3 regions of the Azoarcus olearius genome follow, and region 2 is predicted to be linked to each of the others. Evidence: predicted binding sites of a transcription regulator. Region 2 holds the regulator's gene; each other region holds the start of a gene.
The links. The regulator HrcA, encoded in region 2, represses chaperone genes, less so after heat shock. The targets are predictions, from matches to a motif close to TNTTAGCACTCNNNGNCNNNGAGTGCTAANA.
Positions count from the first base shown of each region.

Region 1: the regulator HrcA is predicted to act here: its motif matches at 7,840-7,870, upstream of rpoH (RNA polymerase sigma factor RpoH).
Region 3: the regulator HrcA is predicted to act here: its motif matches at 4,164-4,194, upstream of groES (co-chaperone GroES).

Region 1 is NZ_CP016210.1:3,707,972-3,717,619, reverse strand. Features, by position in the region: gene ctaD (cytochrome c oxidase subunit I) at 1-950, shown strand, start outside; gene dqs_RS16955 (cytochrome c oxidase assembly protein) at 1,088-1,663, shown strand; gene dqs_RS16950 (DUF2970 domain-containing protein) at 1,656-1,853, shown strand; gene dqs_RS16945 (cytochrome c oxidase subunit 3) at 1,894-2,745, shown strand; gene dqs_RS16940 (twin transmembrane helix small protein) at 2,759-2,953, opposite strand; gene dqs_RS16935 (SURF1 family protein) at 3,002-3,724, shown strand; gene dqs_RS16930 (hypothetical protein) at 3,708-4,352, shown strand; gene dqs_RS16925 (COX15/CtaA family protein) at 4,349-5,392, shown strand; gene cyoE (heme o synthase) at 5,389-6,288, shown strand; gene dqs_RS16915 (SCO family protein) at 6,303-6,905, shown strand; gene rpoH (RNA polymerase sigma factor RpoH) at 6,960-7,814, opposite strand; gene dqs_RS16905 (porin) at 8,095-9,165, shown strand; gene dqs_RS16900 (porin) at 9,460-9,648, shown strand, end outside.
Region 2 is NZ_CP016210.1:2,956,935-2,966,582, reverse strand. Features, by position in the region: gene hemH (ferrochelatase) at 1-1,057, opposite strand, end outside; gene hrcA (heat-inducible transcriptional repressor HrcA) at 1,104-2,132, opposite strand; gene dqs_RS13505 (NAD kinase) at 2,236-3,120, shown strand; gene recN (DNA repair protein RecN) at 3,158-4,825, shown strand; gene fur (ferric iron uptake transcriptional regulator) at 4,851-5,288, opposite strand; gene dqs_RS13490 (outer membrane protein assembly factor BamE) at 5,405-5,818, shown strand; gene dapB (4-hydroxy-tetrahydrodipicolinate reductase) at 5,856-6,665, shown strand; gene dqs_RS13480 (response regulator) at 6,675-9,170, shown strand; gene dqs_RS13475 (AraC family transcriptional regulator) at 9,222-9,648, opposite strand, start outside.
Region 3 is NZ_CP016210.1:1,080,813-1,090,460, forward strand. Features, by position in the region: gene dqs_RS05145 (autotransporter assembly complex protein TamA) at 1-1,250, shown strand, start outside; gene dqs_RS05150 (ABC transporter substrate-binding protein) at 1,338-2,309, shown strand; gene dqs_RS05155 (ABC transporter permease) at 2,385-3,275, shown strand; gene dqs_RS05160 (ABC transporter ATP-binding protein) at 3,277-4,071, shown strand; gene groES (co-chaperone GroES) at 4,283-4,573, shown strand; gene groL (chaperonin GroEL) at 4,622-6,271, shown strand; gene dqs_RS05175 (response regulator transcription factor) at 6,557-7,243, shown strand; gene dqs_RS05180 (sensor histidine kinase) at 7,218-8,702, shown strand; gene dqs_RS05185 (DUF485 domain-containing protein) at 8,878-9,186, shown strand; gene dqs_RS05190 (cation acetate symporter) at 9,183-9,648, shown strand, end outside.

The DNA.
Region 1 (9,648 bases), 750 kb from region 2:
CGGTGATGCCGGTGCTGGCGGGCGCGGTCACCATGATCCTGACCGACCGCCACTTCGGCACCAGCTTCTTCAACGCCGCCGGCGGCGGCGACCCGGTGATGTACCAGCACATCTTCTGGTTCTTCGGCCACCCGGAGGTCTACATCATGATCCTCCCGGCCTTCGGCATCGTCAGCCAGATCATCCCGACCTTCGCGAGGAAGCCGCTGTTCGGCTACGCCTCCATGGTCTATGCCACCGCGTCGATCGCGATCCTGTCCTTCATGGTGTGGGCGCACCACATGTTCTCCACCGGCATGCCGGTGGTGGGGCAGCTCTACTTCATGTACGCGACGATGCTGATCGCCGTGCCGACCGGGGTGAAGGTGTTCAACTGGGTGGCGACGATGTGGCGCGGCGCGCTCAGCTTCGAGACGCCGATGCTGTGGGCGACCGGCTTCATCTTCGTGTTCACCATCGGCGGTTTCACCGGGCTGATCTGCGCGATCGCGCCGATCGACATCCAGATCCACGACACCTACTACGTGGTGGCCCACTTCCACTACGTGCTGGTGGCCGGCAGCCTGTTCGCGCTGTTCGCGGGGGCCTATTTCTGGTTGCCGAAATGGACCGGGCGCATGCCGGACGAGCGGCTGGGCAAGCTGCACTTCTGGAGTTCGATGGTGTTCTTCAACATCACCTTCTTCCCGATGCACTTTCTCGGCCTCGCGGGCATGCCGCGGCGGATTCCCGACTACGCGCTGCAGTTCGCCGATTTCAACGCACTCGCCACGGTGGGCGCCTTCGGCTTCGGTTTGTCACAGCTCATCTTCATCGCGGTCGTGGTGAAGTCGATGCGCGCCGGAGAACGGGCCGCGGCCAAGCCCTGGGAGGGGGCCGAGGGGCTGGAATGGACGGTGCCGTCGCCCGCGCCGCACCACACCTTCGAGCATCCGCCGGTGGTGGCCTGAACCGGGCCGAAAGGAGGAGAACACGTGGACAAGCCGCTGGACCGCCGCCGCGCCAATCGCCGCCTTGCGCTGGCGCATGCGCTGCTGGCCTTGGTCTTCTTCTGCGTGGTGATCGTCAAGTACAGGATGTTCGGGCTATGAAGCAGGCCCACCACCCGCTGCCGCTGACGCTGGAGAACCGCCGCCTGCTGTGGCGCCTGGGTCTGGCCGCGGTGGTGATGTTCGGATTCGGTTTCTCGCTGGTGCCGTTCTACGAAAAGATCTGCGAGGTCACCGGTATCAACAACATCGTCAAGCCCGATGCGCTGCCCGCCAACACGCAGGTGGATCGCAAGCGCAGCGTGCTGGTGCAGTTCGACGCCAACCTGCACGACCTGCCGTGGCAGTTCCGTCCGGCGCAGACCTCGGTCCGCGTCCATCCCGGCGAACTCGTGCGCGTCGACTACGAGGTGGCGAACGTGCGCGCGCAGACGGTGACCGGCCAGGCGGTGCCGAGCTACGGACCACAGCAGGCCGGGCGTTACTTCCGCAAGCTCGACTGCTTCTGCTTCCAGCAGCAGACGCTGGCACCCGGCGAACGGCGCACGATGCCGGTGGTGTTCGTGCTCGATCCGACCCTGCCCGAAGACGTGACGACGGTGACCCTGTCCTACACCTTCTTCGAAATCCAGGGCCGCAAGATGGCAGCGGTAGCGGGCGGCGGTGGTGGATGACAGGCCGCGGGCCGGCTTTTTCGCCACGCTGCGCGCGGTGCTGTGGTCCTTCCTCGGCGTGCGCAAACGGCGCGGTTATGAAGAGGACGCGCGGGCGCTGAACCCGGTCGCGGTGATCGTGGCGGGCATCCTCGCCGGCGCGGTGTTCGTGCTGGGACTGCTGACGCTGGTGTACTGGGTGGTGGGCTAGGGCGCCTTCCCTGTGGGAGGGCTGCGGCAAGGAGGCAACCATGACCGAAGCACTCGAACGTTATTTCGTGCCGGAGCCGTCGAAATTCCCGATCTTCGGCTCGGTGGCGCTGCTGCTGTTCGGCACCGGCGCGGCGCTGTGGGTCAATCACGTGCCGGCCGGGCCGTGGGTGTTCTTCGCCGGCATCGCGATCCTGATCTACATGCTGTTCGGCTGGTTCGGCACCGTCGTGCGCGAATCGGAGTCCGGCAAGTACGGGCACCAGGTGGATACCGCCTTCCGCTGGTCGATGGGCTGGTTCATCTTCTCCGAGGTGATGTTCTTCGCCGCCTTCTTCGGTGCGCTGTTCTACGTGCGCGTGCTGGCGGTGCCGGCGCTGTCGTCGGGCGACAACCTTTCCTTGTTGTGGCAGGGCTACAACGGCGCCTGGCCCAACGCGGGGCCGAACGCGGCGGAAAACTTCACGCCGATGGGCGCGTGGGGCATCCCCGCGATCAACACGCTGATCCTGCTCAGTTCCGGCGCGACCCTCACCTGGGCGCACTACGGCCTGCTGAAGGGCAACCGCGGCCAGCTCAAGCTCGGGCTGCTGGTCACGATCCTGCTGGGCGCGGTGTTTCTTGCGCTGCAAGCCTACGAATACATCCACGCCTATGCCGAACTCAACCTGCGGCTGGACACCGGCATCTACGGCTCGACCTTCTTCATGCTCACCGGCTTTCACGGCATGCATGTGACCGTGGGCGCCATCATGCTGACGGTGATGCTGGCGCGCGCGATGGCCGGCCACTTCACCCCGGATAGCCACTTCGGCTTCGAGGCCGCGGCGTGGTACTGGCACTTCGTGGACGTGGTGTGGCTGTTCCTGTTCGTCGTCGTCTACTGGCTGTAGCGGCGGGGCGGGATCACAGCTTGCTGTCGATCAGGCCCGTGGCAAAGCCCGCCATCAGCAGCGTGAACAGGGTGATCGACAGCCCGACCCGCAGCGCCAGCGCACGCGCGGTGCGCTCGCCGCGGCCGCGGTCGCGGATCAGGAAGGCGAGGGCGGAGCCGAGGCTGGCGACGATCAGGACGAGGAAGGCGATGACGACGATGCGCATGGCGGAACTCCCGGAGATTCAGCTTCAGTTTAGGGGAATCGGCGCGCGATGAAGGGCGCGTTCCAGCTTCTGCTGCCGTTGCTGGCCGGCTTTGCGCTGGCGATGCTGACGCTGCAGCTCGGCAACTGGCAGCTGCGGCGCGCCGCCGAAAAGGCGGCGCTGCAACGGGTAGCCGCCGAACGGGCCGCCGCGGGCGCCCGCGCGCTGCCGGCAACCGCCACCGCCGAGGAGTGGCAGCGTGTGCGCATCACCGGGCGGTGGTTGGCGCACGCCACGGTCTATCTCGACAACCGCAGCTACAACGGGCGCCCGGGTTTCCACGTGCTGACGCCGGTGGAACTGGCGGACGGCTCCGGCAGCGTGCTGGTCAATCGTGGATGGGTTGCGGCGGGTATCGATCGGCGCCAGCTTCCGGCGGTGCCGCCCGCGGGCGAGGATGCGGAACTGGAAGGGGTGGTGCGCTTGCCGCAGCATTCGCCCTTTACGCTGGCCGACTCGCCGGGGCAGGGCCGGCTGTGGCAATACCTTGACCTGGCGCACTACCGCGCACAGACGGGTGTGGCCGTTGCGGAGTGGATCGTGCAGCAAGCGTCGCCCTCGGCAGACGGGCTGGTGCGCGACTGGCCACAGCCGGATGCCGGCATCGAGCGCCACCGCGGCTATGCCCTGCAGTGGTACGGGCTGGCGGCGCTGGCGGCGGGCCTGACGCTGCGTTACGGCTGGCGGATTTTCCGGGGGAGGCACCGTGACGGTCATGCCGCTCGCGTCTGATCCGCTGCGCCCGGCCCCGCAGCCCTCGCCCGACGCGGTGTGGCGCGGCCGCCGCACCCTGTTGCTGCTCGCCGCGGTGTGCGTGCTGCCGGTGATCGCCTCCTACCTGGCGTTCTATCTGTGGCAGCCGGGCGGGCGCGTCAATCACGGCGAGTTGATTTCGCCGGTGGCCCTGGCGGATGTTCCGCTTGCACCGGTGGGCGAGGCCGCCCCGCTGCATCGCGCCGATTTCGAGCGCCGCTGGACGCTGCTGATGGTGGCGCCAGCGGAGTGCGACCGCCTTTGCGCCGACGCGCTCTATGCCATGCGTCAGGCCCGACTGATGCAGGGCAAGGAGCAGGGGCGGGTGGCGCTGGGGTGGCTGGTGGATGGAGAGGGGCGGGCGCTGCCGGCGGTGCTCGATGCGCATCCCGACCTGCGCCTGGCGCGCCTTCCGGACGCATGGCAGCCGCCGCTCGCCGGCACCGACGCCATCCGCATCTATCTGGTCGATCCGCTGGGCAACGCCATGTTGCGTTACCGGGCGCCCCGCTTAGAAGGCGCCGACGCGCTGACCCGGGGGATGGCGAAGGACCTGGAGCGCCTGCTCAAGTACTCGCAGCTCGGCCGCGGAGGCGCATCGCGATGAAAGCCTACCGCCGCCTCGTGCTGGCCGCGCTGTGCCTGACCGCGCTGGTGGTGGTGTTCGGCGCCTACGTGCGGCTGGCCGACGCGGGCCTTGGATGCCCCGATTGGCCGGGCTGCTACGGCCGGCTGACGCCGCACCACGCCGCCGAGGATATCGGCGCGGCGCATGCAGCGGACCCCCACGGGCCGGTGAGTCCGGCGAAGGCGTGGAAGGAGATGGTGCACCGCTATCTGGCGGGCGGGCTCGGCCTGCTCATCGTCGCCATCGCCGTGCTGGCGTGGCGCTTGCGCCGCTTGCCCGAGGTGGCGGCAGGCGCCGCGATCGGGCTGGTCGGGGTGGTGGTGATACAGGCGCTGCTGGGCAAGTGGACAGTGACCTTGCTGCTGAAGCCGGCCATCGTGACCAGTCACCTGCTGGGCGGACTCACGCTGCTCGGGCTGCTGAGCTGGGTGAGCCTGCGCGCCTGGGGGGCGGCACGGGCCAGCCGGGGCTACGGCCCGATCCTGCGCCTGTGCGCACGCGTGGGATTGGCGCTGCTGGCCGTCCAGATTGCACTCGGCGGCTGGACCAGCACCAACTATGCCGCGCTGGCCTGCCCGGATTTTCCCGGTTGCCATGGCAGCGCCTGGCCGGAGGCCGACTACGCCAACGCCTTCCATCTACGCCGCGAGCTGGGCATGACGGCAGACGGCGAGTTGCTGCCGCTCGCCGCGCTGACCGCGATCCACTGGGCGCACCGCGTGGGCGCCGCAGTGGCCGGCGGCTTCCTGCTGCTGCTCGCCGGGCTGCTGCTGCGGCGCGACGCCGTGGCCGGCCGGGTGCTGATGGCTGCGGTGCTGATGCAGCTTGCGCTGGGAGTGGCGAACGTGCTGCTGGCGGTGCCGCTGCCCTTGGCGGCGGCGCACAACGCCGGCGCGGCGCTGTTGGTGGGCGTCATGGTGTGGATCAACTGGCGGGCGGGCGGCGAGGCGGTGTCGCGCCGGTCGCCCGCGCTGCAGTTCGCGCCGCTGCGGCGCGCAGAAAACGGGAGGCCATCATGAAAACCCTGACCCTCGCACATCATGGTCTGGGGCGGCGGGCGCACGCCTTTTATGTGCTCACCAAGCCCCGCGTCAATGCCTTGATCGTGTTCTGCGCGGTCATCGGCATGTTCCTGGCGGTGCCCGATGGCTTGCCCGATCCGCTGCGGGTATTCGCCGCCACGGTCGGCATCGCGTGCGTGGCCGGCGCCGCCGCGGCGATGAACTGCCTGATCGAGCAGCAGCTGGATGCGCGCATGGCGCGTACCCGCAACCGCCCGCTGCCCCGCGGCGAACTGCATTCCGCGGAAGTGCTGGTGTTCGCGGGCGTGCTGGGCGGATTCGGGTTGAGCGTGCTGTACCAGGCGGTGAATGCGCTGACGATGTGGCTGACGCTGGCGACCTTCGTGGGCTATGCGGTGATCTACACCCTGCTGCTGAAGCCGCGGACGCCGCAAAACATCGTGATCGGGGGTGCCTCGGGCGCTATGCCGCCGGTGCTGGGATGGGCGGCGGTGTCGGGCGAGGTCACCGCCGAGGCCTTGCTGCTGTTCCTGATCATCTTTGCGTGGACGCCGCCGCATTTCTGGTCGCTGGCGCTGTATCGCACCGCGGACTACGCCCGCGCCGGACTGCCGATGTTGCCGGTGACCCACGGCGCCGCCTACACGCGCTTGTCGGTGCTGCTGTACACCTGCGCGCTGTTCGGTGTGACGCTGCTGCCCTTCGCGATCCGCATGAGCGGCTGGATTTACCTCGTGGCCGCCGTGGCACTGGGCCTGCGTTTCGTGCACTACGCGTGGCGCCTGTTGCGGGACTACAGTGACGCCTTGGCACGCCGCACTTTCCGCTTCTCCATCGTCTACCTATCATTGCTGTTCGCCGCGCTGCTCGCCGACCACTACCTGCGCTTATAGAAGACCGCCTGACGATGCTCCGAGTCCTGCTTTGCGCGGCCGCACTGGCCGCAACCGTCCTCGCCGGGGGATGTTCAGATCCGGCTCCCGCCTTCCATTCCACCGATATCACCGGGGCAGACTATGGCAAGCAGTTTGCCCTGACCGACCACAGCGGCCAGCCGCGCGCGCTGACGGACTTCCGCGGCAAGGTCGTCACGCTGTTCTTCGGCTACACGCAGTGCCCGGACGTGTGCCCGAGCAATCTCACGTCGATGGCGGAAGTGGTGAAGCGCCTGGGGGCGGACGGCGAGCGCGTACAAGTGCTGTTCGTCACCGTCGACCCGGAACGCGATACGCGGGAACTGCTCGCCCAGTACGTTCCCGCATTTGATCCGCGCTTCGTCGGCCTTTACGGCACGCCTGAGCAGACGGCGGACGTCGCGCGTGAATTCCGCATCTTCTACCGCAAGAGCGGAGATACCGCCGGCGGTGCATACACCATAGACCACTCGGCCGGCACCTATGTGTTCGACCCGCAAGGCCGCCTGCGCCTCTACGTCCGGCATGGCGAGAGCGTCGACAACATCGTTGCCGACCTCAAGCAGTTGCTCGCGGAGCCGACGGCGCGACGGTAAACGCAACGCGGCGACCAAAAGGTCGCCGCGGGTTCTTGCATACGGCTGCGCTGCTTACATTGCCGGCGCCAGCAGACCGCGCATTTTCTGCATTGCCTTCGCCTCGATCTGGCGGATACGTTCTGCCGACACCCCGTACTCCGCCGCCAGCTCGTGCAGCGTGGCGCTGTCGCCGTCGGTAAGCCAGCGGCGTTCCACGATGGTGCGGCTGCGCTCGTCGAGCGCGCCGAGCGCCTGCTTCAGCCCGGTGTCCTGCAGATGGGCCCGCTCCGCGCGCTCCAGCACCTCGGAAGGTTCCGCGGCAGGGGCGGGCAGGTAGGCGATCGGCGCGAAGCGTTCGTCCTCGTCGTCGTTGCCGCCGTCGATCGGAATGTCGCGGCCGCTCAGCCGCGTTTCCATCTCCACCACTTCTTCCGGCTTCACGCCGAGCTGGGTGGCTACCGCCTCCACCTCGTCGCGGTTGAGCGTGCCGGTGTCCTGCTTGAGGCTGCGCAGGTTGAAGAACAACTTGCGCTGCGCCTTGGTGGTGGCGATTTTCACCAACCGCCAGTTCTTCAGGATGTACTCGTGGATCTCGGCCTTGATCCAGTGGATGGCGAACGACACCAGCCGCACCCCACGGGTCGGGTCGAAGCGCTTCACCGCCTTCATCAGGCCGATGTTGCCTTCCTGGATCAAGTCGGCGTGCGGCAGCCCGTAACCGAGATAGCCGCGCGCGATCGCCACGACCACTCTCAGGTGCGACATCACCAACTGGCGTGCGGCATCGACATCGCCGTCGTCACGCAGGCGGGTGGCGAGTTCCACCTCCTGCTGCTCCGTCAGCAGGGGCACGCGATTCACCGCCTGGATGTACTGGTCGATGCTGCCGACAACAGACGGAACAGGGAATGACAAGGCTTGCGACATGGGCTGAAGTCCTCCTCGACGCCAATTTTAGCACTCGGTGTTTGAGAGTGCTAAGGCCTGACGCGAGTTCCTACGCTGCCCCAAGGCTCGCTCGATTCAGTGAAGGCCGGAGCGTTGTTCTCGTGCAACAGCGAGTACCGAAAACAACGGCCCGTCATGTTCTGTAACGAAAGCTCCGTACCTTGCCCGGGCGGTTCGCCGTGGTCATGCGGAACGTTTCCGTAACGGTGAACCTGGCCGTCGCCATGCGAGGGTCCCGTCTTCAATCAAGGGGTATTACATGCAAAAGAAACTGATCGCGCTGGCCGTGGCCGGCGTGATGTCCGCTCCGGCTTTCGCTCAGTCCAACGTCACCATCTATGGCCTGGTCGACTTCGGCTACGTCTATACCGGTGACAGCGCCCGTTCGGGCGTCAAGTCGCGCAACGCGATTGACGCGGGCAACTCCGCCGGCAACCGCCTCGGCTTCAAGGGCACGGAAAACCTCGGAAATGGTCTGACCGCGTCGTTCGTTTATGAGTCTGCCGTCCGTGGCGACGCCAACGACAACGGCCTGTGGGGCAGCACGGGTTCGCGTCAGTCCTACGTCGCGCTGTCCGGCAACTTCGGTACGGTCGCGCTGGGCCGCCAATATGCGCCGCAGTACACGCTGGCGAGCGCCGTTGACGCGTTCAGCCGCGGTACTGTCGCGACCATCGCCAACGTGTACATCCACGAGTCCCGCCTGGACAACCTGGCCGCCTATGTGTCGCCGAACTGGAGCGGCTTCTCGTTCGTGACCGCGTATACCAACAGCGCCGCCGGCGACGAAGGTATCCACAACGACTTCGGCAACCAGTCCACCAGTTCCGATGCGCGCGCCTGGGCGATCAGCCCGAGCTACAAGAACGGTCCGGTCTATGTCGCGCTGAACGTTCACCAGATCCGCGTCAATGCCAGCGACGCCACCACCAAGGTCTGGGACCTCGGCGGCACCTACGATCTGGGCGTGGTCAAGCTCGGTGCCATCTACGGCGTGCGTGATGTCAGCGACTCCGTGAAGCACAAGCAGTGGGGCCTCACCGCCGTTGTGCCGGTGGGTGCTGCGGGCAAGATCCAGGCGTCCTACCTGCATCGCAAGAGCGACTGGGATGCCGCGATCAGCGACGCCAAGGTCAGCCAGTGGGGCATTGGTTACCAGCACGAACTGTCCAAGCGTACCGCTATCTACACGGCCTTCTCCGATATCAACAACAAGGGTTCGGCCAAGGACCTCGGGTCGGGCGCCGGCTACATCGGCACCGCCCAGACCTCGTCGATCAGCGGCAACTACCAGCGCGGCTTCACGGTCGGTCTGCGTCACTCCTTCTGATCGCGCCTGAGCGCGAACATTGCGGTGTGACGAACGGGTGCTCTGGCACCCGTTCCCTTTTCGCGCCGGCGGCGGGTGGAACGCCTCTTTGCCCGCCGTTCGGCCCGTGCCGGTCTCCCCGACATATGAATGTTGCAACCATGCAACAGGAACGGTCCGATGGGTCGCGTTTGCTGTGGTGCGCGCTTGCGTGGTGGCTGCGTGGGTCATCACAATCGCTGCAACTTCTCGTGCGAGAGGTAAGTCGGGCCGGCGCCAAGGCGACGGTCTCAACTTCAAATTGAGGAGAAATACATGCAAAAGAAACTGATCGCGCTGGCTGTGGCTGGCCTGATGTCCGCTCCGGCTTTCGCTCAGTCGAACGTGACGATCTACGGTGTTGTCGACTTCGGCTACAAGTGGACCGGTGACAGCGCCATCAGCGGCGTGGATTCCCGCTCCGCCATCGATTCCGGCATCTCCGCTGGCAACCGCCTCGGCTTC
Region 2 (9,648 bases):
GCGCGGCTTCGCGCTCGGCGTCGGTGGGCGGCGTGGCGGTCAGCCAGTTGCCGGCCTCGCTCCGCACGCGCCGTTCCAGCGCGTCGATCCAGTCCGGCCGTTCATTCAGGCACGGGATGTAGTGGAACTCGCGCCCTCCGGCACCGAGAAATGCGGCGCGGCATTCCATGGCGATCTCCTCCAGGGTTTCCAGGCAGTCTGCGACGAAACCCGGGCACATCACATCGACGCGGCCGACGCCGTCGCGCGCGAGGGCTTCGAGCGTGGGCTGGGTGTAGGGTTCCAGCCAGCGGGTGCGGCCAAAGCGGGACTGGAAGCTCACGATGACGCGTTCCGGCGCCAGCCCAAGGGACTCGGCCAGCAGGCGGGCGGTGCGGTGGCACTCGCAGTGGTAGGGGTCACCCCTTTCAAGGGTATAGCGCGGCAGCCCGTGAAAGCTCATCAACAGACGGTCGGGCTGGCCGTGCTGCGTCCAGTGCTCGCGGACGCTGGCCGCGAGCGCGCCGATGTAGCCGGGGTCGTCATGAAAGCTGCGCACGAAGCGCAACTCGGGCAGGTTGCGCCAGTGCTGCAGGCAGCGCGCCACTTCATCCATGACGCTGGCGGTGGTGCTCGCGGCGTATTGGGGATACATCGGAACGACGAGGATCCGGGTGCAGCCCGCTGCCCGCAGCGCGCCCAGCTTGTCGGCCACCGCAGGCGCGCCGTAGCGCATCGCCCAGTCCACCCGTACATCGTCGCGGCTGGCGAAGCGCGCCGCGATCAGTTCGGCCTGGCGGCGGGTATGAACCGCCAGCGGCGACCCTTCGTCGGTCCAGATGCTGGCGTACTTGGCGGCGGATTTTCTCGGGCGGGTGTTGAGAATCACCCCATTCAAAAGCGGCAGCCACACCGCGCGCGGGATTTCCACCACCCGCGGGTCGGACAGGAACTGCCGCAGGTAGGGGCGCAGCGCAGCCGCCGTTGGCGCAACCGGGGTGCCAAGGTTGACCAGCAGGATGCCGGTGCGCGCGGTGCTGCCGTGGCGATGCGGGGCTTCGGTCCAGAATCGGGCCATGGGATCTTCCGGGATTGGGTTGTCGGCCCGCGGCGCGGGCAGCGATTCAGTGATTGGACGACAGCGCGTTCGACAGCAGGCGCGCGGTGATGTCGACGATCGGGATGACTCTGTCGTACGCCATGCGCGTGGGGCCGATGACGCCGACCGAGCCGACGACCTCGCCGTCCACTTCATAACTGGAGGTGATGACGCTGCAGCCGTCGAGCGGCGCGAGTCCGGACTCACCGCCGATGAAGATCTGCACGCCCTGGGCGCGGTTGGAGAGGTCCAGCAGCTGCATCAGTCCGGTTTTCTGCTCGAACAGTTTGAAGAGTTCGCGCAGGCGCGACATGTTGGACGACAGGTCTTCGACTTCGAGCAGGTTGGTTTCGCCCGAGATGACGTAGTTGTTGCCGGTTTCGGCCGCCGCTTCGGTGCCGGCTTCGACCGTCGCGGTCATCAGCTCGCTCATGTCGCTGTGGAGCTGCTTCAGCTCGTCCTGGACGCGGGTGCGAATCTCGTCGAAGGACAGCCCGGCGAAATGTTCATTCAGGTGCTGCGCGGCATTGCTCAGTTCGACCGCGGAATACGCCCGCTTGGTGAGTAGGATGCGGTTCTGCACGTCCCCGGCCGCGGTGACGATGATCAGCAGGATGCGCGATTCGGACAGGCGGATGAATTCGATCTGTCGGATCCGCACCGCTTCCTTGCGCGGCGCCACCACGACGCCGGCGAACTGGGTGAGTTGCGACAGCAGGTGCGACGCGGAGCTGATCAGCCGCTGCGGCTGGTCGGGCAGCAACTGCCCCTGCAGTTCTTCCACCCTCACGCGGTCCATCGGATGCACGGTCAGCAGGGCGTCGACGAAGAAACGATAGCCGAGCGCCGTGGGCACGCGCCCCGCGGAGGTGTGCGGGCTGGCGATGAAGCCCATCTCTTCGAGATCGCTCATGACGTTGCGCACCGTCGCCGGGGATAGTTCCAGCCCGGAATAACGGGACAGCGCACGCGACCCGACCGGCTGGCCGTCCGCGATATAGCGTTCGATCAGCGTCTTGAGCAGGATCTGGGAGCGGGCGTCGAGCGGGTTCATGGCAGTAGGCAAGGATAGTGCCTGATTCTAGGGAAGAGCACAGGCTGCTGCCAAGCGTCAGTGCGCGCCAAGCCGATACATGAATGTGGTTTAATCCGCGCCCATGAGTGCGCACTTTCGCAGCGTTGCCCTGATCGGAAAATACCAGAGCGCCGATGTCGCAGAATCCGTGTTCGCGATCGCGAATCACCTGCGGCAGCGGGGGCTCGTTGTGTGGATCGAACAGGGTACGGCAAGTTCCATTGGCGGTGCGGCCGACTTCACGGTCGCCAGCTACGAGGAAATCGGCTTACGCGCCGAGCTGGCGGTGGTGATCGGCGGCGATGGCACGATGCTCAATGCCGCGCGGCGGTTGGCAGAACACCAGGTGCCGCTGGTCGGTGTCAATCTCGGCCGGCTCGGCTTCCTCACCGACGTCGCGCGCAGTGATGCCCTGCAGCGTCTGGAAGAGATCGTGGACGGCCGTTACAGCGAAGAGTCCCGCTTCATGCTCGACGCCGAGGTGCTGCGCAGCGGCGAGCGCGTATTCCAGACCCTCGCGCTGAACGATGTCGTGGTGAATAAGGGCGACCTTGGCCGCATGATCGAGTTCGACCTGTCGATCGACGGCGAATTCGTCTATACGCAGCGCTCGGACGGCATGATCATTTCGACGCCCACCGGCTCTACCGCCTACGCGTTGTCGGCCAACGGTCCCATCCTTCATCCCGGCGTGGGCGGCATCGCGTTGGTGCCGCTGTGTCCGCACGCACTGACCGCGCGCCCGGTCACCTTGCCCGACACCTGCCGCATCGAAATCCGGCTGCTGCCGCCTCACGACGCCAGCATCCACTTCGACGGCCAGGCGCGCTTCGACGCACGCGCGGGCGACTGCGTGCGCCTCGGGCGCTCGCCACTCGCGGTGCGGCTGCTGCATCCCGAGGGTTACAACTACTACGCGATGCTGCGCGAAAAGCTGCACTGGAGCGCTGTTCCCCGCCACAACTGACCGGCCCCTCGCGCCGGGCTTCTGCCGAATCCAACCTATGCTCCGCCGCCTGACCATCCGCGACTTCGTCATCGTCGACCGCCTGGAACTCGAATTCGGCCCGGGTTTCGGCGCCCTCACCGGCGAAACCGGCGCGGGCAAATCCATCCTGCTCGACGCGCTCGGGCTGGCGCTCGGGGCGCGTACCGACAGCGCCGTGGTACGCCGCGGGCGCGACAAGGCCGACATCGCCGCCGAGTTCGATCCCCCGCGCGAACCGGCCGCCCTGGCGGCCTTCAGCGCTTGGCTGGCCGAGCAGGAGCTGGCGGCGGACGACGACACCGTGATCCTGCGTCGTGTCGTCGATGCCGGCGGGCGCAGCCGCGCGTGGATCAACGGCACCCCGGTCACCCTGGCGCAACTGCGCGACGCGGGCGAATGGCTGGCGGACATCCACGGCCAGCACGCCCACCACGCCCTGCTGCGCAGCGACGCCCAACGCGTCCTGCTCGACACCCACGCCGGAGCCACCGCGCTGGCGGCGGAAGTCGCTGCCAGCCATCGGGAATGGCAGCAGGTGGTCGCGCTGCGTCGTTCGGCCGAACAGGATTCCGCTGCCTCCGCGCGCGAGCGCGAGTTGCTGTCGTGGCAGCTGAAGGAGCTTGACGACCTGGCGTTCGACGCCGCGGAGTGGAGCGAACTGAACGCCGAACACGGTCGGCTCGCCCATGCCGCGAGCCTGATGCAGGGCGCGGATGAAACCCTGGCTGCACTGGGCGAGGGCGACTACGCGGTGTGCGCGCTGCTCAGCCAGCTCGAAGCGAGAATCGGGACGCTGACGGAGGTGGATGCGGGCCTCGCCGATGTGCGCGAGCTGCTGTCCTCGGCGGCCATCCAGGCCGACGAGGCGCTGCACGCCTTGCGCCGCTACCGCGAGCGGCTCGACCTCGATCCGCAGCGTCTCGGGCAGGTCGAGCAGCGCATCGGCACTGTCACCGACGTCGCCCGCAAATACCGCGTTGCCCCGGAAGACCTCCCCGCGTTGGCCGACGAGTGGCGCGCGCGCAACGAAACCCTTGCTGCCCAGGCCGATCCGGTACGGCTGGCCGAGGCCGAGGCCGAGGCCCGCCGCGCCTACGATGCCGCGGCGCAGCGCCTCAGCGCGGCGCGTCGTCCCGCCGCGGCCGCGCTGTCGCAGGAGATCACCACCGCCATGCAGACGCTGGCGATGGAAGGAGGGCGCTTCGAAGTCGCGCTGGTGCCGGGCGAGCCCGCGGCGCATGGCCTGGAGCAGGTGGAGTTCCGGGTTGCCGCGAACGCGGGGCAGGAACTGCGCAGCATGGCCAAGGTGGCCTCGGGCGGCGAACTCTCGCGCATCGGCCTCGCCATCCAGGTGATGACGAGCCGCGACTCGGCGACCCCGACGCTGATCTTCGACGAAGTGGACGTGGGCATCGGCGGCCGCGTCGCGGAGATTGTCGGCACCTTGCTGAAGCGCCTGGGCAGCGACCGCCAGGTGTTGTGCGTGACCCACCTGCCTCAGGTGGCCGCCTGCGCCGACTGGCAGTGGCGCATCGCCAAGGCAGAGCGTGACGGCGAAACCCTGAGCGACGTGCGTCCGCTCGACGCGCACGCCCGCATCGAGGAAATCGCGCGCATGCTGGGCGGCGTCAACATCACCGCCACCACGCGGCAGCACGCCGCGGAGATGCTGGGGCTGGGGTAAGGCCTGCGCCGCCGCCGGGCGGCGCTCAGTGCTCGCCGTGGCGGTTGGGGCAGTCCTTGCGCAGGCAGTCGGCGTACAGGTACAGCGCGTGTTCCTTTACGGCAAAGCCGCGCGCTTCGGCGATCGCGTTCTGGCGCTTTTCGATTTCGGGGTCGAAGAACTCTTCGACCTTGCCACATTGCAGGCAGACGAGGTGGTCGTGGTGGCCGCCCTGGTTGAGTTCGAAAACCGCCTTGCCGGATTCGAAGTAATGCCGCTCCAGCAGGCCGGCCTGCTCGAACTGGGTAAGGACGCGATAAACCGTGGCCAGGCCGATGTCCATGCCTTCGCCCATCAGCAGGCGATAGACGTCTTCTGCCGTGAGGTGGCGCTGGTCGGAAGTCTGGAAGAGGTCGAGGATCTTGAGGCGCGGATAGGTCGCCTTGAGGCCGATGCTCTTGAGGTTCTTGGAGTTCTCGGACATGTTCGTCCTGTGGGGAGAGAATGCAGGCGCTGCCGCGGTACGGCCCTATGTTATATTTTTTGCCCTTTACTGAGAACCAGCGCCGCTTTCGGCGGTGCATTACCGCGAAACTCCCCATGCGTTCCTTGCTCATCCCCGCGTTCGTCGCTGCCAGCATGCTGGCCGGCTGCTCCATTGGCACGATCGCGCAGAAGGTCGATCCCTACCGGATCGACATCCGCCAGGGCAACTATGTCGATCAGGCCATGGTGTCCCAGCTGAAACGCGGCATGAGCCGTGAGCAGGTCCGCTTCGTGCTCGGCACGCCGCTGGTGGTCGATATCTTCCGCAGCAACCGCTGGGACTACGTCTACCGCTTCAAGCCGGGCAATGGCGAACCGGAACAGCGCGTGTTCTCGGTGTTCTTCGTCGATGACAAGCTGGACCACGTCGAGGGCGACATCCTCGCCGGCGACCCGCAGGAGGCCGCTGCCAGCCAGCAGGCCAACCGCAGCCGCGTGGTTGAAGTGCCCGCGGAAAGCAAGAAGTGACGTGGGCGGCCCAGGCCGCTCCAATCAGGAACAAGACATGACGACACCTGTACGTGTAGCAATCGCAGGCGCTTCCGGCCGCATGGGCCGCATGCTCATCGAGGCCGCGCTGAAGGACGAGGAGGTCGTGCTGGCCGCCGCGTTCGACCGCGCCGGCTCGCCCTTCATCGGTCGCGATGCCGGCGAATTCGCCGGCGTGGCGAGCGGCGTCGCGATCACCGACGACGTGCACGCCGCGGTGGCCGCCGCCGACTGCGTGATCGACTTCACCCGCCCCGAAGGCACGCTGGCGCACCTTGCCGTCGCGCGCGAGCTGGGCAAGGCGATGGTGATCGGCACCACCGGTTTCGAGGCCGCCGGCAAGGCCGCGATCGCCGACGCCGCGCAGGCCATTCCGGTGGTGTTCGCCCCCAACATGGCGGTCGGCGTCAATGCGGTGTTCCGCCTGCTGGAGGTTGCCGCGCGCATCCTCGACGAAGGTTACGACGTCGAGGTGATCGAAGCGCACCACCGCTTCAAGGTCGATGCACCGTCCGGTACCGCGCTGCGCATGGGCGAAGTGGTGGCGCGCGAACTCGGGCGCGACCTCGAAACCTGCGCCATCTATGGCCGTGAAGGCGTCACCGGCGAACGCAAGGCGGAGACGATCGGGTTCTCCACCATCCGCGGCGGCGACGTCGTCGGCGACCACACGGTGCTGTTCGCCGGCATCGGTGAGCGCATCGAGATCACCCACAAGTCGGGTAGCCGCATGCCGTATGCGCTGGGCTCGATGCGGGCCGCGCGTTTCCTGCGCGGGCGCAGCAACGGCCTGTTCGACATGCAGGACGTACTCGGCCTGCGCTAGGTCGCCACGATGAGCGCCGGGCCCGCGACACCCGAAGGGGATGACCAGCGGACGGCGCCCGCCGCCGACGCCGCGTCGCTGCGGCGTGAACTCCAGATCACCCGTGAGCATCTGCACCTCGCCCTGCTCGGCGAGGGCGGTGGCGTGTGGGCGTGGCAGCTGGATAGCGACGAACTGCAGCTGGACGAGGGCGCGTGGCGCTGGCTGGGTTATCCGCCCGGCAGCGTCGGGCCGCATCCCGCCGACTGGTTGCCGCTGCTGCGCAGCGAAGACGCCGACACCCTGCACGCCCGCCTGGCCGCCCATCTGCGCGGCGAAACGCCGCAGCTGGATTGCGAGTTCGGCCTGCGCGCGGCGGACGGCAACTGGCGCTGGGTGCAGGTGCTGGGACAGGCCAAGGAGCGCGGCGCCGACGGTCGCTGGCGACAGCTCGCCGGCATCTACCGCGATGTCACCCGCCACCGGCTGCGCGAACTCGAACTGCTGCAGGCCAAGGAGGCCGCCGAGGCTGCCAGCCGCGCCAAGGGCGAATTTCTCGCCAACATGAGCCATGAGATCCGCACGCCGATGAACGGCATCCTCGGCATGACGGATCTGCTGCTCGATTCCGCCCTGGCGCCCGAGCAGCGCGACTACCTGCAGACGGTCAAGTCCTCGGCCGAGGCGCTGCTGACCCTGCTCAACGACATTCTCGACTTCTCGCGGATCGAGGCCGGCCGCCTGAGCCTCGAGGAGATCGACTTTTCGATCAGCGGGCTGGTGGCCGAAACCCTGCGTACGCTGGCCTTGCGCGCGCACCAGAAGGGGGTGGAGCTGTTCTTCGACGTTGCTCCGGACGTGCCCGCGGTGCTGAAGGGCGATCCTGCCCGCATCCGCCAGGTGCTCACCAACCTGGTCGGCAATGCGATCAAGTTCACCGAACGCGGCGAAATCGAACTCGACGTCACGGTCGTCGACACGGACGATCGCCACGCCACGCTGCTGGTCACCGTGCGGGACACCGGCATCGGCATTCCGGCCGAGAAGACCGAGGCGATCTTCGGCGCCTTCGCCCAGGCCGACAACTCCACGACGCGCAAGTACGGCGGCACCGGGCTCGGGCTGGCGATCTGCAAGCATCTGGTCGAACTGATGGGGGGCGAATTGCGGGTGCAGTCCACGCTGGGAGAGGGCAGTCGTTTCAGCTTCAGCCTGCGCCTTGCCCGCGTTGCCTCGCCGGTGCCACGGTTGCCGGAAGTCCTGCGCGGCGCGCGCGCGCTGGTGGCGGTGACCAACCCGGCGTTCGGCGAGCGGCTTGCTGCGCAGCTCGTCCGCGCCGGCCTGGTGCCGGTGCTGGCCGCTGATGGCGCGGGCGCGCTAGCCGCCCTGGCGGCTGCTGCCAGCGCGAACGCCCCGTTCGATTTCGTGCTGATGGACGCCGACATGCCGGCGCCCGGCGGCTTTGCGCTCGCGGAGCGCTTTCAGGAAGCGGCGCCCGCGCTCGACCGCATCGTGCTGATGCTGCCCAGCCACACCCAGCGCGCCGACCTCGTCCGTTGTCAGCAACTCGGCTTGCAGTCGCGCCTGGCCAAACCCTTTGCTGCCGAAGACCTGTACGAGGCCTTGCGCATCGCCCGCGTGGGTAGCGGCGCCATGAGCGAGGAGAGCCTGTTTGCCTTCGACCCGCAACGCACGCTGACCGAAAGGCTGCGCGCCGAGCGGGCGCCGGAGCGGCGGCTGGACATCCTGCTGGTCGAGGACAACCCGGTGAATCAGACCGTGGCCTCACGGATGCTGGAGCGCGTCGGCCACAAGGTCACCGTGGTGAACAATGGCGCCGAGGCGATCGAGGCCTTCGATGCCGGCCATTTCGACCTCGTGCTGATGGACCTGCAGATGCCGGTGATGGGCGGCATCGAGGCCACCCAGGCGATCCGCGCACGCGAGGCGCGGCGCAGCTGGGCGGTGCAGGGCGGCTGGCGGGCGGTGCCGATCGTGGCAATGACCGCGCACGCTATGGAGAGCGACCGTGCGCGCTGCCTCGAGGCGGGCATGGACGACTATGTCGCCAAGCCGATCCGCGCCGGCGACCTGCTCGCGGCGATCCGGCGTGTTTGCTCGCCGGCAACGGATGAAGACGAAGGCGGGGGCGACACCAGCCTGCTCGATACCGATGGCGGCGAGGGCCCCGTTGCCAGCCTGGACGAAGCGCGCGCGATGTTCGACGGCAACGAGGACATCGTGCAGCAACTGGTGGCGGTGTTCTTCCGCGACCTCGGCGCCACGCTGGCGGAGTTGCGCAAGGCGGGCAGCAGCGGCGATTTCACCCGTCTGGTGGAGATTGCGCATTCGATCAAGGGCTCGGTGGGCCTGTTCTCGGCCCAGCGCGCGGTCCACGCCGCTGCGGCGGTGGAGCAGGCCGCGCGCGTTGGCGACGCGGCCGCCTCCGGCGCCCTGCTCGAAACCCTGCTGCGCGAAATGAACGCCGCCGCCACCGCGCTGCGCAGGCTGCAGCGCAAACCCTGAGCCCCTGCGCGGGCGCGTCGTCCCGCGGCCTTTGCGGTCGCCGTGCCGGCCTTATTTCGGCGACGCGCCGGCGGCGTAGAAGGCTCGCGGCGAGCAGCCGAAAGCGCGGCGGAACATCGCCGAAAACGCGCTCGGACTGGCATAGCCGAGTTCGGCCGCAATCTCCGCGTAAGGCCGGCCCTGGGCGACCAGTACCGTGGCGTGGGTCAGCCGCACCTGCTGGCGCCACAGCCCGAAGCTCATCCCCATCTCGCTCTGGAACAGGCGCGCCAGCGTGCGTCCGCTGGCACCCACCCGCCGCGCCCATTCGGTCAGCGGCGCGTTGTCCGCGGGGTCGGCCATCAACGCTTCGCATAGCGCGGCAAGGCGACGGTCGCTCGGCTGCGGCAGGCGCAGGTTCAGCGTGCGCGCCTGGCTCAGCTCGGTCAGCAGCAGCGCCTGGATCTGCGTCCGACGTTCGCTTTGGGGCGGGCGCGGC
Region 3 (9,648 bases), 1.9 Mb from region 2:
GCCGCTACGCGGCGGCGCGCATCACCGCGAGCCGTGCCGAAGTCGATCCGGAGAACGCCGCGGTGGGGCTCGCCGTCACTGTCGATAGCGGCCCCGCCTTTCGTCTGGGCGAACTCGACGTGCGCGGCCTGGAGCATCTTCCGGCCGACCTGGTCGCGCGCTACAGCACCTTGCAGGCGGGCGATTTCTACGACCGCGACCTGCTGCTGGTCTTCCAGACGTCCTTGCAGAACGCGCCGTATTTCGCCTCGGTGGTGGTGGACGTCGAGGCAGATCCTGCGCGCGCCGCCGCGGTGCCGGTGCGGGTGCAGGTCAGCGAGGCGCTGCCGCGGCGGGTGGGGTTCGGTGTGGGCTTTTCCAGCAACACCGGCTACCGCGTCGAAGGCAGCTTTCGCGACGCCAACCTTTTTGGCCGCGCGTGGGAGCTGGTGTCCGGGCTGCGGCTGGAGCAGCGGCGCCAGTCCGCCTATGCGGACGTCTTTCTGCCGCCGCGCGACGTGCGTCATCGCGACAGCGTGGGCGCGCTGATGGAACGCAGCGACCTCGAGGGCCTGCGCCTGTCCACCCAGGCGGTTGGCGTGGCCCGGAGCACGGTGCGGGGTGATATCGAAACGCGTATCGCACTGCGCTACCAGCACGAGGAGCTGCGGCCCGACGGCGCGAAGGCGACCGAGCACGACACCCTTACCGCCAACTGGACCTGGACGCGCCGCGCGGTCGACAACCTGCTCGACCCGCGCCGCGGTTTCGTGCTGGAGTTCCAGGTCGGGGGCGGCAGCAGCATCGCGCTCGCCGAGCAGGATTTCGTCCGGCTCTACAGCCGCTTCGTGCGCTACCAGCCGGTCGGCGACACCGACAACCTCATCCTGCGCCTCGAAGGAGGCGTCACCCTCGCGCCCTCGCGCCAGGGTATCCCGCAGGACTTCCTGTTCCGTACTGGCGGCGCGCAGACGGTGCGCGGTTACGCCTACCAGAGCCTGGGCGTGCGGGAGGGCGACGCGGTGGTCGGCGGCCGCTATCTGGGCGTGGCCAGCGCCGAGTACGTGCATTGGTTCAGGCCGCAGTGGGGGAGCGCCTTTTTCGTCGATGCGGGCGATGCGGCCGATGATCGGCGCGGCTTCGACCCCAAGGTCGGCTACGGGGTGGGGGCGCGCTGGCGCAGCCCCGCGGGGCCGCTTGCGGCCGATCTCGCATGGTCGCAGGAGGAGCGGCGTCTCCGTCTGCATTTCGGTGTCGCCATCGCGTTCTGAGCGACAGGCGGCTCGGGTTACACTCGCGCCCTCGGCCGTAGCTCCACCCGTTTGCGGCCGCCATCATTCCAACGAGGAGAGCGTCCCATGTCGCTGATCAAGCCCGCCGCCCGCATGCTTGCCGCGCTGGCCTTGTGCCTGCCGTTCGCCACCCTGGTCGCCGCCCAGCAGAAGTCGGTCGCCGTGACCGCCATCGTGGAGCATCCGGCCCTCGATGCGGTGCGCGATGGGGTCAAGGACGCGCTCGCCAAGGCCGGCTACGAGGACGGCAAGAATCTCAGGTGGCAGTATCAGAGCGCCCAGGGCAACACCGGCACGGCGGCCCAGATCGCGCGCAAGTTCGTTGGTGACCAGCCGGACGTCATCGTCGCGATCGCGACCCCGTCGGCGCAGGCGGTGGTGGCAGCGACCAAGCAGGTGCCGGTGGTCTATTCGGGCGTCACCGATCCGGTGGCCGCGCAGCTCGTGCCGGGCATGGGGCCCTCGGGCAGCAATGTCACCGGCGTGTCGGACATGCTGGCGCTGGACAAGCAGGTCGAGCTGATCCGTCGCGTGGTGCCCGCGGCCAAGCGCGTCGGCATGGTCTACAACCCGGGCGAGGCCAACTCGGTCGTGGTGGTGAAGGCGCTGCGGGAGCTGCTGCCCAAGCACGGCATGAGCCTGGTAGAGGCCGCCGCGCCGCGCTCGGTCGACGTCGGCTCTGCGGCGCGCAGCCTCACCGGCAAGGTCGACGTGATCTACACCAACACCGATAACAACGTGGTTTCGGCCTACGAGTCGCTCGTCAAGGTCGGCAACGACGCCAAGATTCCGCTGGTTGCCGCTGACACCGACAGCGTCAAGCGTGGCGCGATCGCGGCGGTGGGGATCAACTACCGTGACCTCGGCGAGCAGACCGGGCGCATGGTCGTGCGCATCCTCAAAGGCGAACAGCCGGGCGCCATGGCGTCCGAGACCAGTTCCAAGCTCGAACTGTTCGTCAATCCCGCCGCGGCGAAGAAGCAGGGCGTGCAGTTGTCGGACGAGTTGCTGAAGTCGGCCGCCAGAATCATCGAATAAGACCTTCCCGTTCGCGCTTCCGCTGCGCCGCACCGGCGCGCGGGAGGCGCGGATCATCCCTCCCGGTATTCCAAGATGTCGCTCTATACCCTGCTCGGCGCGTTCGAGATCGGGCTGATTTTCAGCCTGGTCGCGCTGGGCGTTTTCATCTCTTTCCGCCTGCTGCGTTTTCCGGACCTCACCGTAGACGGCAGCTTTCCACTCGGCGGCGCGGTGGCCGCCACGCTGATCGCGTCCGGCCACGATCCCTTCGTTGCCACTGCGGCCGCGGCGCTCGCCGGGGCCCTCGCGGGTCTGCTGACGGGCTGGCTGAACGTGCGCCTGAAGATCATGGACCTGCTGGCCAGCATCCTGGTGATGATCGCGCTGTACTCGATCAATCTGCGGGTGATGGGGCGGCCCAACGTGCCTTTGATCACCGAGCCGACCGTGTTTGCGCTGCTGCAGCCGGAGTCGCTTGCCGACTATGTGTTCCGGCCGCTGTTGCTGGTGGGCGTGGTGGTGGTGGCCAAGCTCGGGCTCGACTGGTTCTTTACCACCGAACTCGGACTGGCGATGCGCGCCACCGGCTCCAATCCGCGCATGGCGCGCGCCCAGGGGGCGAATACCGGGCGCATGCTGCTGGGCGGCATGGCCTTGTCGAATGCGCTGGTCGGGCTTGCCGGTGCGCTGTTCGCGCAGACCCAGGGCGGGGCGGACATCTCGATGGGGGTCGGCACGATCGTGATCGGGCTGGCCGCGGTGATCGTCGGCGAAAGCATCCTGCCTTCGCGCAAGCTGGTTCTCGCCACGCTGGCGGTGATCGCCGGCGCCATCGTCTACCGCTTCTTCATCGCGCTGGCGCTCAACAGCGACTTCATCGGCCTGCAGGCGCAGGACCTCAACCTGGTGACCGCGGCGCTGGTAACCGTGGCGCTGGTGTTGCCGATGGCCAAGCGCCGCCTGCCCGGCCGCAAGGGGAGCTGAGATGCTGCGCGCACAGGATCTTCACATGACCTTCAACGCCGGCACGCCGATCGAAACGCGTGCGCTGCGTGGCTTGTCGCTCGAGATTCCGAGCGGCCAGTTCGTCACCGTGATCGGCTCCAACGGAGCCGGCAAATCGACCTTCCTCAACGCCGTGTCCGGCGACATGGCGGTGGATCGCGGCGTCATCGAAATCGACGGCAAGGACGTCACCCGACAGCCGGTGTGGGCGCGCGCGAGCCGCGTCGCGCGGGTGTTCCAGGACCCGATGGCGGGCACCTGTGAAGACCTCAGCATCGAGGAGAACATGGCGCTGGCCGATCTGCGCGGCAGCGGGCGCGGATTCGGGCGCGCGGTGAAGGGCGCGCGGCGCGAGGCCTACCGGGCGCACCTGGCCACGCTGGGGCTGGGTCTCGAGAACCGCCTGTCGGATCGCATCGGGCTGCTGTCCGGTGGTCAGCGCCAGGCGGTGAGCCTGCTGATGGCCGCGCTGCGGCCGTCGCGCATCCTGCTGCTGGATGAGCACACCGCGGCGCTCGATCCGCGTACCGCCGATTTCGTGCTTCAGCTCACGGCCCGCATCGTCGCCGAACACAAGCTCACGACGATGATGGTAACCCACAGCATGCGCCAGGCGCTCGACGTGGGCGAACGCACCGTGATGCTGCATCAGGGGCGCGTGGTGCTCGATGTCTCCGGCAAGGAGCGTGAAGGCCTGGATGTCACCGATCTGCTGGCAATGTTCGAGCGCGTGCGCGGCGAAAAGCTGGACGACGACGCGCTGCTGCTGGGCTGAGCGGCCGCCGCAGCGTGCGCCCTGCTGCCGTCGGCAGGGCGCGCGCAGATATCGATATTCCCGTACTTGAAATCGCCATCCGCCGTCCCTATTATTAGCACTCGTTGGCAGCGAGTGCTAACAGTCGCGGCGATGCCGCGGCCACCAGCGAATTTCATTCTGCGGGCGCTGCCCGTGTTGTCAGTTGAATCGAAAAGAAGGAGTGAGATCCATGAAGATTCGTCCCTTGCATGATCGCGTGATCGTCAAGCGTCTGGAAGCCGAACGCAAGACCGCCAGCGGCATCGTGATCCCCGACTCCGCGGGCGAAAAGCCCGACCAGGGCGAAGTCCTGGCGGTCGGTAACGGCAAGATCCTGGACGACGGCAAGGTCCGCCCGATGGCCGTTCAGGTCGGCGACAAGGTGCTGTTCGGCAAGTACGCCGGCCAGTCCGTGAAGGTCGAGGGCGAAGAGCTGCTCGTCATGCGCGAAGAAGACATCATGGGTGTGGTCGAGGCCTGAGCCTCCCGCCGGTTCTGATTCCCATCCCCGAATTCAAGGAGTTGAAGAATGGCTGCTAAAGAAGTCAAGTTTGGCGATTCCGCCCGCGAACGCATGGTTGCCGGCGTCAATGTGCTGGCCAACGCCGTCAAGGTGACCCTGGGCCCGAAGGGCCGCAACGTGGTGCTCGAGCGCTCGTTCGGCGCCCCCACCGTGACCAAGGACGGCGTGTCCGTCGCCAAGGAAATCGAACTGAAGGACAAGTTCGAGAACATGGGCGCGCAGATGGTCAAGGAAGTCGCTTCCAAGACCTCCGACATCGCCGGTGACGGCACCACCACCGCCACCGTGCTGGCCCAGTCCATCGTCCGCGAAGGCATGAAGTTCGTCGCCGCCGGCATGAACCCGATGGACCTGAAGCGCGGCATCGACAAGGCTGTCGTCGCCACCATCGAAGAACTGAAGAAGCTGTCGAAGCCCTGCTCGACCAACAAGGAAATCGCCCAGGTCGGTTCGATCTCCGCCAACTCCGACGCCGACATCGGCGGCATCATCGCCCAGGCGATGGAGAAGGTCGGCAAGGAAGGCGTCATCACCGTCGAAGACGGCAAGTCGCTGAACAACGAGCTGGACGTCGTCGAAGGCATGCAGTTCGACCGCGGCTACCTGTCGCCCTACTTCATCAACAACCCGGACAAGCAGGTTGCCATCCTGGAAAACCCGTTCGTCCTGCTGTTCGACAAGAAGATCTCCAACATCCGCGACCTGCTGCCGGTGCTGGAACAAGTCGCCAAGGCCGGCCGTCCGCTGCTGATCATCGCTGAAGACGTCGACGGCGAAGCGCTCGCCACCCTGGTGGTGAACAACATCCGCGGCATCCTCAAGACCTGCGCCGTCAAGGCCCCGGGCTTCGGCGACCGTCGCAAGGCCATGCTCGAAGACATCGCCATCCTGACCGGTGGCCAGGTGATCGCCGAAGAAGTCGGCCTGACCCTCGAAAAGGCTACCCTGCAGGACCTCGGCCAGGCCAAGCGCATCGAGATCGGCAAGGAAAACACCATCATCATCGACGGCGCCGGCGAAGCCTCGCGCATCGAAGCCCGCGTCAAGCAGATCCGCGTGCAGATCGAGGAAGCGACCTCCGACTACGACCGTGAAAAGCTGCAAGAGCGCGTGGCCAAGCTGGCCGGCGGCGTTGCGGTGATCAAGGTCGGTGCCGCCACCGAAGTCGAAATGAAGGAAAAGAAGGCCCGCGTGGAAGACGCCCTGCACGCCACCCGCGCTGCGGTGGAAGAAGGCATCGTCCCCGGCGGCGGTGTTGCGCTGCTGCGTGCCCGCGCCAGCCTGGCCGGTCTGAAGGGCGACAACCACGACCAGGACGCCGGCATCAAGATCGTGCTGCGCGCGATGGAGCAGCCGCTGCGTGAAATCGTTGCCAACGCCGGCGACGAGGCTTCCGTGGTGGTGAACAAGGTTGTCGAAGGCTCCGGCAACTTCGGCTACAACGCCGCTACCGGCGAGTACGGCGACATGGTCGAGATGGGCGTGCTGGATCCGACCAAGGTGACCCGCACCGCGCTGCAGAACGCTGCTTCCGTCGCCAGCCTGATGCTCACCACCGACTGCATGGTCGGCGAGCTGGCTGAAGACAAGCCCGCCGGCGGCATGCCGGGCATGGGCGGCATGGGTGGCATGGGCGGCATGGACATGGGTATGTAATGCCCAGTCCGGTGGCGGCGGTTGCCGCCACCCGCAGTTCGACGGCCCCGCTTCGGCGGGGCCGTTGTCGTTTACGGCGCGGCACAGGCGGGCATGGGCGCATGCGGCCTGACGTGGGATAATCGTTGCGAGGGAAAAAAGGCGGCAGGGAGTCGTCGCAGGACGATCGACTCCCTGGAACGTCGCAAACCGGACGGCGCGGCGTTCCCGAAGACCGAGTAAAAGGAGAACAGCGGAACGCACCTTAGGCGGATCCGCTTACACGCAACTTACATCCAAAGCTCTATGCGCATTCTTCTGGCGGAAGACGACCCCGTCATTGCCGACGGCATCGTGCGGGCGCTCAAGCGCGGGGGGTACGCGGTGGATCACGTGGGCAATGGCGCCGAAGCCGACACCGCGGTGGCGTCGCAGCCTTTCGATCTGCTGATCCTCGACCTCGGCCTGCCGCGCCTGCCCGGCATCGAAGTGCTGAAACGGCTGCGGGCGCGCAAGTCCGCGCTGCCGGTGCTGATCCTCACTGCGCAGGATGGCGTCGAGGACCGTGTCCGCGGGCTCGATGCGGGGGCCGACGATTACCTGACCAAGCCCTTTGCGCTGCCGGAACTCGAGGCGCGGGTGCGGGCACTGACGCGGCGCGGCACCGGGCAGCCGCGCTGCATCGAAGTGGGGAACCTGAGCTACGACCAGGCCGACCGCGTGGTAAAGATCTGCGGTCAGGTGGTGGAGTTGTCGGCGCGTGAGATCGGCCTGCTCGAGGTCTTCATCCTGCGTGTCGGGCGCCTGGTCAGCAAGGACCAACTCGTGGATCACCTGTGCGGCTGGGGCGAAGAGGTATCGAGCAACGCCATCGAGGTCTACGTTCATCGCCTGCGCAAGAAGCTGGAGGCAAGCGGGGTGCGCATCGTGACCGTGCGCGGGCTGGGGTATTGCCTGGAAAACCCCGATGCGGCCCCGACGCAAAAAGTCTGACCGGAACAGCGCCGGCCGTCGCGTTCCCGGCCAGCCGAACTCGCTGTTCGGCGAGATCCTCGACTGGATGCTCGCGCCGCTGCTGTTTCTGTGGCCGATCTCCATCATCGTCACCCATAACGTGGCCGACAACATTGCCAACCAGCCCTACGATCGCGCGCTGGCGGACAGCGTGCGCTCGCTGGCGCGGCTGGTGGTGGTCGAGGGGGGCGAGATCTCTGTGCAGTTTCCAGGCCCGCCGCGCGCGTTTTTCCGCGCCGACCAGGACGACGCGGTGTATTACCAGGTGGCGAACCAGTCGGGCGAGACCCTGACCGGCGACCGCGAAATACCCTGGGTGCCGCCACCTCCGCGGCTGCTGGCGGAGGAGGTGCTGTTCCGCGACGAGGTGATCCACGGCGAGGAGGCGCGGGTCGCCTATCAGTTCCTCAAGGCCTGGCCCGAGCCGGCCAGCCCGCTGGTGCTGGTGCAGGTGGCGGAGACACGCAACAAACGCTCTGACCTTGCCTCGCGCGTCGTCACCGGCGTGCTGCTGCCGCAGTTCGCGATCATTCCGCTGGCCGTCGTGCTGGTCTGGGTCGGGCTGACGCGCGGCATCGCGCCGCTCAATCGCCTGCAGAGCCTGATCCGGCGCCGGCGTCCTACCGACCTCTCGCCCATCGTTCCGGCGAGCGTGCCGGAAGAGGTGCGGCCGCTGATCGTTGCGTTCAACGACATGATGGCGCGGCTGGAGGAGAACCTGCAGGCGCAACAGCGTTTCATCGCCGATGCGGCCCACCAGATGCGCACCCCGCTGACCGGGCTGAAGATGCAGACCGACCTCGCGCTGCTCGAGAACGATCCCGAACAACTGCGCGCCTCGCTCACCCACATCGCGGACAGCGCCGACCGCGCGAGCCACCTCATCAACCAGCTGCTGTCGCTTGCGCGGGCCGAGGCGAGCTTCGAGAAGCTGTATACGGTGGAGCCGGTCGATCTCGAAGCCGTTGTCCGGGAAGTGGCGCAGGAGCTGTTTCCGCGTGCGCTGGCGAAGGGAATCGATCTCGGCGTGGAGAGCAGTGGCCAGGTGCTACAGGTGGAAGGCAACAGTGTGCTGCTGCGCGAACTGGTCAAGAACCTGGTCGACAACGCGATCAAATACACCCCGGCCGGGGGCAGCGTGACTGCGCGGACCCGGGTGGCTGGCGCCCCCATCCTGGAGGTGGAGGACACGGGCGTGGGAATCCCCGAGGCCGACCGGGAGCGCGTCTTCGAGCGTTTCTACCGGGTGCTCGGCAGCGGTGCTGACGGCTCCGGGCTGGGACTCCCGATCGTGCGCGAAATCGCGGAACTGCATCGGGCCGCCGTCACCCTCAGCCCCAATCCCGCGGGGCAGGGAACCTTGGCCCAGGTGGTCTTTCCCCGCACTCACCATCCCGCCCCACCATCTATACACGGCGACTTCTTTCCGCTTGGATAAGGTGGAATAATAAATAAAATCTATTAATCCATCAGGTGGATTTTAAGAATTCTGTAAGGTATTGTTGTACAACAACTTTTGTTGCTAGGCGTAAGCACGTCGTAAGTCTCCGCCGCTAACTTGGCCTGGTCCGGGCGCAAGCTCGGCCCGACCAATAGCGTTAAAGGAGGGAGACATGCAAGACGACCTGGTAGCAAAAATCGTCGCAAATCCGAAGTACCAGCGCCTCACCAGCGCCCGTTCCAGCTTCGGCTGGCTGCTCACCGCGATCATGATGATCGTCTACTACGGCTACACGGCCATCATCGCCTTCGACAAGGAGCTGTTTCACCAGCGCATCGGCGAAGGCGTGATGACCTTGGGCATCCCCGTAGGCTTCGGCGTCATCGTGTTCACCATCGTGATCACCGGCATCTACGTCCGCCGCGCGAACGCCGAGTTCGATGCGCTGACCCAGGACATCGTGAAGGAGAGCGGCAAATGATCGGTCGTTTCGCCCGTATTTCCGGCGGCCTCGCGCTCGCCACCCTGTCTGTCGCGGCGTTCGCGGCAGGCGCCGATCTCGGCCAGGCCGAGAAGCAGGCCACCAACTGGACCGCGATCATCATGTTCGCGGTGTTCGTCGTGGCGACCCTGTTCATCACCAAGTGGGCAGCTGCCAAGACCAAATCCGCGGCTGATTTCTACACCGCGGGCGGCGGCATCACCGGCTTCCAGAACGGCCTCGCCATCGCTGGCGACTACATGTCGGCGGCGTCCTTCCTCGGTATTTCCGCCGCGGTGATGATGAACGGCTACGACGGCCTGATCTACTCGATCGGCTTCCTGGTCGGCTGGCCGGTCATCACCTTCCTGATGGCGGAACGCCTGCGCAACCTCGGCAAGTTCACCTTCGCCGACGTGGCCGCCTACCGCTTCAAGCAGACCCCGATCCGCGCCTTCGCTG